Regions from separate parts of the Mesorhizobium sp. WSM2240 genome, predicted to be linked through region 1. Evidence: riboswitches for the same ligand, from Rfam matches in the RefSeq annotation. Region 1 holds a riboswitch; the other holds the start of a gene.
The links. Region 1 has a riboswitch for S-adenosylmethionine ahead of metA (homoserine O-succinyltransferase). Riboswitches for the same ligand answer to the same signal wherever they lie in the genome.

Region 1 (4,208 bases):
CGTTGTCATCGTGGCGCCGAACCGCCGCGGCATCTGGGCGCGCTTCGAGCACACGCCCTTCGGCACCGGCAGGCCGTTTTCGCGCGCCCAGCTTAACGCGCTGCTTCGCGAGGCGAATTTCACCCCGTCGGCGTGGTCGGAAGCGCTGCTCTTTCCGCCTTCGAAACGGCGCTGGATGCTGCGCTTCCACAGCATCCTCGAGCGCGCCGGCCGGCGCTGCTGGCCGATTTTTTCCGGCGTCGTCATTGTCGAGGCGCAGAAGCGGCTCTATCAGGGCCTACCCGTCGCAAAGCGCGCCTCCCGCCGCGTCTTCGTGCCGGTGCTTACACCGCAGGGCGCACAGACCGCCAGGATGCCGCCCGAGGTCTGACGGGCCGTGGCCGGGCTGTGCATGGCGGCCGGGGCGATCTATCGTTCCCGACATGAAAGCGGCACTGCCCCTGCTTCTCTGGCTTGCATGCCATTGGCCGGTCCCGGCCCACGCCGACGCCGTTGCGGTCGATGTCGAACTGGTGCTGGCGGTCGACGTGTCCGAATCGATGGACCCGGAAGAGTTCGCCATCCAGCGCGCCGGCTATGCAGCGGCGCTCCGCCATCCCGGCTTCATCCGGGCCGTCCTTTCTGGCCCGAATAGCCGCATCGCGCTCAGCTATTTCGAATGGGCGGGGACGGTTCGCCGGCAGTCAATCGTGCCCTGGCAGGTGATCGACGGCGCCGACAGCGCGCGAGCCTTTGCCGACAGCGTGGAAAGCCTGCCGGCCGACGTGTTCCGGGGCACGTCGATCTCGGCGGCGTTGGACTTTGGCGCGTCTTCGATCGAGACGAACGGTTTCGACGGCGCGCGCCGCGTCATCGATGTCTCCGGCGACGGTCCCAATAATTTCGGCGGCCCGGTCATGCAGGCGCGCGACGCGGCGCTCCGCCGCAACATCGTCGTCAACGGCCTGCCGATCCTGATCCGGCCGTCGCCGATCTTCCCGGCGATCGACCGCTACTACGCCGAGTGCGTTACCGGCGGCCCCGGCTCCTTTGTGCTGCCGATCCGCTCGATCTCGGAGTTCGCGACAGCCATCCGGCGAAAGCTCATCCTGGAAGTCAGCGGAGCCTCGCCCGATCCGCGGGTCCTTCCGGCGCAGGCGGGCGCGCCGGTCGATTGCCTCGTCGGCGAACGCGAAAGGCAGCGGCTTTCGGACCGGTTTTATCCGGAACTGGACAGGTAGGATTCGGCGGCTGTCGCAGCTTCCCGGAAGGGTGCCGCCGTCAGCCTCCCTTGATGATCTTGAAGAAGTTGGTCGCGCTGCCTGTGCGCAACGCTACCATATCCTTGCTGGTGATACGGCCGCTCATAACGCCTGCCATCATGCGTTGACAGAAAACAGGCGGCACCTTGTCGGTCGAAATCCGCATGAACTCGGCAACCTCATGCTTAACCTGCGGATCCCACCACTTCACGATCGAGATGCACTTGTTCAACGCCTGCTGGCGTGCGGCCGGATCTTTCAGTAGTTTCTGGTCGTTTGCATCCTGTTGCCCGGCTGTCGCACAGCCGGCTATCGCAATCATCGCGACAAGAATTGCCCAAGCCCCGTTTCTCATCAGTTCCCCATGCTTTTTGGTATTGTTGGAGAACAACTCTTACGCGTGCAATCCGCGCCTGTAAAAGCGTTCGATTGCATGGTCCGAGATATGCAAAAGAAAAACTGACGCGCGCCGCTTGGCGGCAATACGAGGGGAGCGAGTGCCTGCCGCCTCAGCAAAAAACCGCCTGCTGGCCGAAGAAGTTCCAGAACCACCACGGCATTTGAAGCCGATCTTCTGGTCGTTAGAGTCCAGGGCGGCCAGGAGACGGTTCACGGCATGACGAGTTGCGGGGCTTCGCCGATCTTCTCGATCTCGTATGGCGTGGTCTGATAGACCTGGTTGATCCAGTTGCCGAAGAGCAGATGGGCGTGCGAACGCCAGCGGTTAAGCGGCGGGCGGGCCGGATCGTCGTCGGGGAAGTATTCGTGCGGCACTTCGATCGACACCCCGGCGGCTACATCGCGGTCATATTCTTCCTTGAGCGAAGTCGAATCGTATTCGATGTGGTTGAACATATAAAGCCGGTTGCCGGTCGTTTCGGCGAGCAGACAGGGCCCGGTTTCGTCCGATTCCATGAGCATTTCGAGGCCAGAGCCGGTGGGAATGTCGGCGGCGCGCACCTCCGTCCAGCGCGAGACGGGAATGGCGAAGTCGTCCGAGAAGCCGGCAAGATAAGGCGAGGCGGGAGCGTGGTTGCGGTGACGGAAGACGCCGAAGGCTTTTTTCTCAAGCGTGTGTTTCGCAACGCCGTGGAAATGCCGCGCGGCGGCCATCGCGCCCCAGCAGATGAAGAAGGAGGAATGGACGTGAGAGGTCGTCCAATCGAAGATGCGCGTCAGTTCCTCCCAATAGGAGACCTCCTCGAAGGGCAATAGCTCCACGGGCGCGCCGGTGACGATGAAGCCGTCAAACTTGCGCTCCGCCACCTCTTCCCAGGTCTGGTAGAAGGTAATGAGGTGATCCTCGGGCGTGTTCTTGGGCCTGTGATTGCCGATTCGCACCAGCGTCAGTTCAACCTGCAGGGGCGAGGCGCCGATCAGCCGTGCAAACTGAGTCTCCGTGCGGATCTTGTTGGGCATAAGGTTCAGGAGCCCGATCTGCAGCGGGCGGATATCCTGACGCCGTGCCGTCCGCTCGTCCATGACGGATACGCCTTCGCGGACGAGTACTTCGTGAGCGGGAAGCTGATCGTGAATTTTGATCGGCATGGTACAAGCTCCAAACAAAAAACCGGCTGCGAAATCGCGGCCGGTTCCGGACTTGTTTCGCGGCCCTTTAGCAAGTTGTTTAACGTGGCTGCAAGCCGACCGGCCAAATCACCACGAGGGCCCGCTTGTAAATCCACACTCGGCCGGCGTCAACTGGCCAAGCTTTTTCTCGACAATCCGTGCCTCGGCTTGTATCTCCGTGCGGCCTTCGCGGCTCCCCAAAACCGGACTTTTAGCCATGACGCAGCCGATCGATCAAAGCCGCCCGCAGCCCAAGCCAGGCGTCATGGACATCGCCGCCTATGTGCCGGGCAAGAGCACCGCGCCCGCGGGCGTCGCCAAGGTCCACAAGCTGTCGTCGAACGAAAACCCGCTCGGCGCCTCGCCTGCAGCGATCGAGGCGGCGCGCGAGGTAGCCGGCCAGCTCGAATTCTATCCGGACGGCTCCGCCACCAAGCTGCGCGAGGCGATCGCCGAGGCGCATGGGCTGAACCCGGCGAACATCGTCTGCTCCAACGGGTCGGACGAGATCATCGGCCTGCTCGCCCAGAGTTACCTCCAGCCCGGCGACGAGGGCGTGTTCACCGAGCACGGCTTCCTGGTCTATCGCATCTACATACAGGCCGCCGGCGCCGTCCCTGTCGTCGCCAAGGAAACGAACGAGACCGCCGATGTCGATGCGATCCTGGCCGCGGTGACGCCGAGGACCAAGATCGTCTTCCTCGCCAACCCCAACAATCCGACCGGCACCTACATTCCTTTCGAGGGAGTCCGCCGGCTGCATGCCGGCCTGCCGAAGCATGTGCTCCTGGTGCTCGATGCGGCCTATGCCGAATATGTCCGCCGCAACGATTATGAATCCGGCATCGAACTGGTCTCGTCGTCGCAGAACGTGGTGATGACCCGCACCTTCTCGAAGATCCACGGCCTCGGCGGCGTACGCGTCGGCTGGGCCTATGCGCCGGCCCATATCGTCGATGCGCTGAACCGCATGCGCGGGCCGTTCAACGTCAATGCGGTGGCGATCGAAGCCGGCGCAGCCGCGATGCGCGACCGCGCCCATGTCGAGCGCACTGTCGCGCACAATGAAAAATGGCTCGGCTGGCTGAGCCAGGAACTGCCGAAGCTCGGCCTGCGCGTCACGCCCAGCGTCGGCAATTTCGTCCTGATCCACTTCCCGGCGGACGAGAAGCATTCGGCAGCGGCCGCCGACGATTATCTGACCGCGCGCGGCTATATCTTGCGCAGGGTGGCAGCCTACGGCTTCCCGAATGCGCTGCGCATGACCATCGGCACCGAAGAGGCCAATCGCGGCGTGGTCGCCGCACTCGCTGAATTCCTGAAAAGCTGACCGAAAATGTCCGAAGCCATGTTTGAAAAGATTGCCCTGGTGGGCATCGGCCTGATCGGCTCGTCGCT
Region 2 (4,208 bases), 1.6 Mb from region 1:
ATTATCCATTATCGATAAACAAGAATTATTTTGTCAACCGCGATGGCGGGAAATATGATGCTGCATTGCGCAAGCGGCGAAGCGGCGACCTTGAAGGCGGAACGGGCGGACAGTGGGCATGAACCAACTGCGCAAGATCGGATCAGCGGATACAGCGCCGGAGGCGGCGTTCGTGAACGTTCCCCTGCGCCAGCGGCTCAAGGAGGCGCTGCTGCGGCGCATACTGGGCGGCCACTACCATCCCGGCGAACGGCTGGTGGAATTGCGGATTGCGCAGGAATTCGGGACGAGCCAAGGTCCAGTACGCGAGGCGCTGCGCGAGCTGGAGGCGACCGGCCTCGTCACCAATTTACCGCGGCGCGGGACATATGTCGCCGAGGTGATGGGCGAAGGGCTGCGCGAGATCTATGCGGTGCGCGGCGCGCTCGAGGAGCAGGCGACCAGGACCGCCACGGCCAAGCGGAGCTGCGATCTGGCTCTTCTGCAGCGCGAGGTCGACATGATGCATGCGGCCGCGCTGGCGGCCGATACGCATGGCGTGGTCGAGCATTCGGTAAAGTTCCACCGTGCCATCATGCAGGCGGCCGGCAACCGGCTGCTGCTCAACATCTGGCAGTCGCTGCAGATCGAGACCCGCACCACCATCACGATGCTGGTCGAAGGCCTCGACCTTGTCGAGATCGCCGACAGTCATCAGCCGATCGTCGACGCGATCGCGAGCGGCGACGCCGAGCGGGCGGCGTGCGTGGCGCGCGAGCACCAGGAATATTTCGAGCGGCTGCCGGTGCCGACGCGCACCGGATCCTGAGTTGCGCGTCCGGCGTCAGTCCGCCGGACGAAAATGCTTCGAGAGTTTCAGGCCCTGCGCCTGGTAGTTCGAGCCGAGATCGGTCCCGTAGAGCGCTTTCGGCCGCGACAGCATGTGCTCGTAGACGAGGCGGCCGACGATCTGGCCGTGCTCGAGGATGAACGGCACTTCGTGGCTGCGCACTTCCAGCACAGCGCGGCTGCCGGTACCGCCGGCGGCCGAATGGCCGAAACCGGGATCGAAGAAGCCGGCATAGTGCACCCGGAATTCGCCGACCAACGGATCGAAAGGCGTCATCTCGGCGGCGTAGAGCGGAGGCACGTGCACCGCCTCGCGCGACACAAGGATGTAGAACTCGTCCGGGTCGAGGATGAGTTCGCCCGCCCCGCCGCGATTGTAGAGCGGCTCCCAGAAATCATAGACGCCGTGGGCGGCGCGCTTGTCGACGTCGACCAGGCTGGTGTGGTGCTTGCCGCGATAGCCGATCAGGCGGCCGGCATCGCCGCTGAGGTCGATCGAGAGCGCTATGCCGCCGCCGGAAATGTTCGGCATTTCGGATGCGACCAGCGTTTCGCCAGCGTGCAGCCGGTGAAGCTCCGTTTCCGAAAGCAGCGCGTTGCCGATGCGGAAGCGGATCTGGGAAAGCCGCGAGCCGGTGCGCGCGATGATCGGGAAGGTGCGGGGGCTGACCTCCAGATAGAGCGGGCCGGAATAGCCGGCCTGGATCTTGTCGAATTCCTGGCCGCGATCGGTCATGACGCGGGTGAAGATGTCGAGGCGTCCGGTCGAGCTTTTCGGATTTGCCGAGGCCGACACGCCGGCCGGCAGGTTCAGGCTTTCGAGCAGCGGCACGATGTAGACGCAGCCGGTCTCGAGCACCGCGCCGTTTGTCAGGTCGATCTCGTGCAGCTTCAGCCGATCGAGCTTTTCCGAAACGCGACAGTTCGGTCCCGGCAGGAAGCTGGCGCGCACCCGCCAGGCTTTCTCGCCGAGCCTCAGGTCGAGGCTTGCCGGCTGGATCTGGTCCGCGTCGAGCGCTTTGGCAGACACCAGCGCGCCGGACTGAAACAGCCCCGCAATGTCCTGGTCCGGAAGAATGCCCGTCTGCCGCAAGCGCGTCCGCTCCTTTAAAATATCCGGCGAGGTTTAATGAAGCCGGCAATTGACGCAAGCCGGCCGTGGGTCTAATGGACATTTATCCCGTGGTGATTTGGCCGGTCGGCTTGCAGCCACGTTAAATAAATCGCTAAAGGGCCGTTGATGGACCGGTTGCGATTTTCGCGGCCGGTTTTTTGTATTTTGGGGACAGCGCAATGACCATCGAAAAGAAGCGCAACTGGAAGCCAGCCACCCAGCTCGTGCACTCCGGAACGCTGCGTTCGGGCTTCGGCGAGACCTCCGAGGCGATCTACCTGACGCAGGGCTATGTCTACGACACTGCCGAAGCCGCCGAAGCCCGTTTCAAGGGCGAGGAGCCGGGCTTCATCTATTCGCGCTACGCCAATCCGACCGTCGACATGTTCGAAAAGCGCATGTGCGCGCTGGAGGGCGCCGAGGACGCGCGCGCCACGGCGTCGGGCATGGCGGCGGTGACGGCGGCGATTCTGTGCTCCCTCACGGCCGGCGACCATATCGTTGCCGCGCGCGCGCTGTTCGGCTCCTGCCGGTGGGTGGTCGAGACGCTGGCGCCGAGATACGGCATCGAGGCGACGCTGGTCGACGGCACCAGGATCGAGAATTGGGAGAGGGCGGTGCGCCCCAACACCAAGCTCTTTTTCCTCGAAAGCCCGACCAACCCGACGCTCGAAGTCATCGACATCGAGGCCGTGGCAAGGCTCGCCAATTCGATCGGCGGCCGGCTGGTGGTCGACAATGTATTCGCCACCCCGCTGCAGCAGAAGCCGCTCACGCTCGGCGCGCATGTCGTCGTCTATTCGGCGACCAAGCACATCGACGGCCAGGGGCGGTGTCTCGGCGGCATCATCCTGTCGGACAAGAAGTGGATCGACGAGAATTTGCACGACTATTTCCGCCACACCGGCCCGAGCCTGTCGCCGTTCAACGCCTGGACGCTTCTCAAGGGGCTGGAGACGCTGCCGCTGCGGGTGCGCCAGCAGACGGAAAGCGCCGGCAAAATCGCCGATTTCCTGGCCGAGCGGCCAGAGGTTTCGCGCGTGATCTATCCGGGACGCAGCGATCATCCGCAAGCCGATCTCGTGAAGAAGCAGATGCTCGGCGGCTCGACGCTGATCTGCCTCGACCTGAAGGACGGCAAGAAATCCGCCTTCGCCTTCCAGAACGCACTGGACGTGGTGCTGATCTCCAACAATCTCGGCGACGCCAAAAGCCTGATCACGCACCCCGCGACCACCACGCACAAGAACCTCTCCGACGAGGCGCGCGCCGAACTCGGCATCGGGCCAGGGACGCTGCGCCTTTCGGTCGGGCTGGAGGATACAGACGATCTGCTGGAGGACATCGAGCAGGCGCTGCGGGCGGTGGGGTGAGGTAACACGTCTATTGGCGGTCTGCCGCAGGGGACAGTTTACTTTTTTCCGCCAGCGCGAACCTCTAGACTGCCGCTGCCTTTCCGCGGAAGAAAGTAATACCCGGTCTGGCCGATAACCCGAAATTGCTCGGGTCGAACGATAACGAAATTGTCGTTGACGGTATCGCGGATGGTCTTCCAGTTCCGCGGCAGGGTGGATTTGAAGAAGCGCATGATGGCGTCGGCGAAGGCGCGGAAATTGTCGTAGTAGCGGTTGTGGGTGACATGCTCGTGCATGACTTTCCACAATCGCTCGATGGCGTTGAGATTGGGGGCGTAAGCGGGCAGGAAATGCAGCCGGATGCGGCATCCTGGCCGCGTCAGCCAGCCTCTGACGGCCTCGCCGCGGTGAACCGGCGCCCGGTCGAGGATAAGGTGGATCACACGTTTGTTTGGGTTGGCGCGCTCCAGCTTGGCAAGCAGATCGATCGTCGTCTGTGTCGACATCTTCAGTGTTTCGATCAGCTGCAGGTCGAAGTTCTCCAGGCACAGTGCGCCCATGAGGTTCATGCGTTCACGGCCCTTGCCGCGCTTGACGGCGAGCTTGTCGCCGCGCCGGATCCAGCCATAGGCCGGCCGGCTTTGATACTCGGGATGCACGGCATCGCTGAAGTAGACGATCTCGTCGGGCTCGAGCCGGTTGAGCAGCTTATCGTAGCAGGTCACGAAAGCTTCCTGCGCCGCCGCGTCGGCCTTGGCCGGCAGCCCCTTGGGCTTGCGGTAATCGAAACCCAGCCGGTGCAACAGCTGGATCATTCCCGGTTTGGAATAGGCGATCCCGTAGCGCCGTTCGACATGCGCCATCACCGCCGCCGTGCTCGGAAAAAGCTTGGCCGACAACGTCTCGACCAG

Region 2: linked by a shared signal. The riboswitch ahead of ABVK50_RS01920 (O-succinylhomoserine sulfhydrylase) and the one ahead of metA (homoserine O-succinyltransferase) in region 1 are both predicted to bind S-adenosylmethionine.

The regions. Positions count from the first base shown of each region.
Region 1 covers NZ_CP159253.1:4,508,807-4,513,014, reverse strand. Annotated here, with positions in the region: gene ABVK50_RS22260 (methyltransferase domain-containing protein) at 1-370, shown strand, start outside; gene ABVK50_RS22255 (DUF1194 domain-containing protein) at 423-1,220, shown strand; gene ABVK50_RS22250 (hypothetical protein) at 1,261-1,632, opposite strand; gene metA (homoserine O-succinyltransferase) at 1,851-2,789, opposite strand; SAM riboswitch at 2,837-2,914, opposite strand; gene hisC (histidinol-phosphate transaminase) at 3,028-4,140, shown strand; gene ABVK50_RS22235 (prephenate/arogenate dehydrogenase family protein) at 4,147-4,208, shown strand, end outside.
Region 2 covers NZ_CP159253.1:395,290-399,497, forward strand. Annotated here, with positions in the region: gene ABVK50_RS01910 (GntR family transcriptional regulator) at 119-808, shown strand; gene ABVK50_RS01915 (2'-deoxycytidine 5'-triphosphate deaminase) at 824-1,921, opposite strand; SAM riboswitch at 2,001-2,078, shown strand; gene ABVK50_RS01920 (O-succinylhomoserine sulfhydrylase) at 2,122-3,315, shown strand; gene ABVK50_RS01925 (IS630 family transposase) at 3,354-4,208, opposite strand, start outside.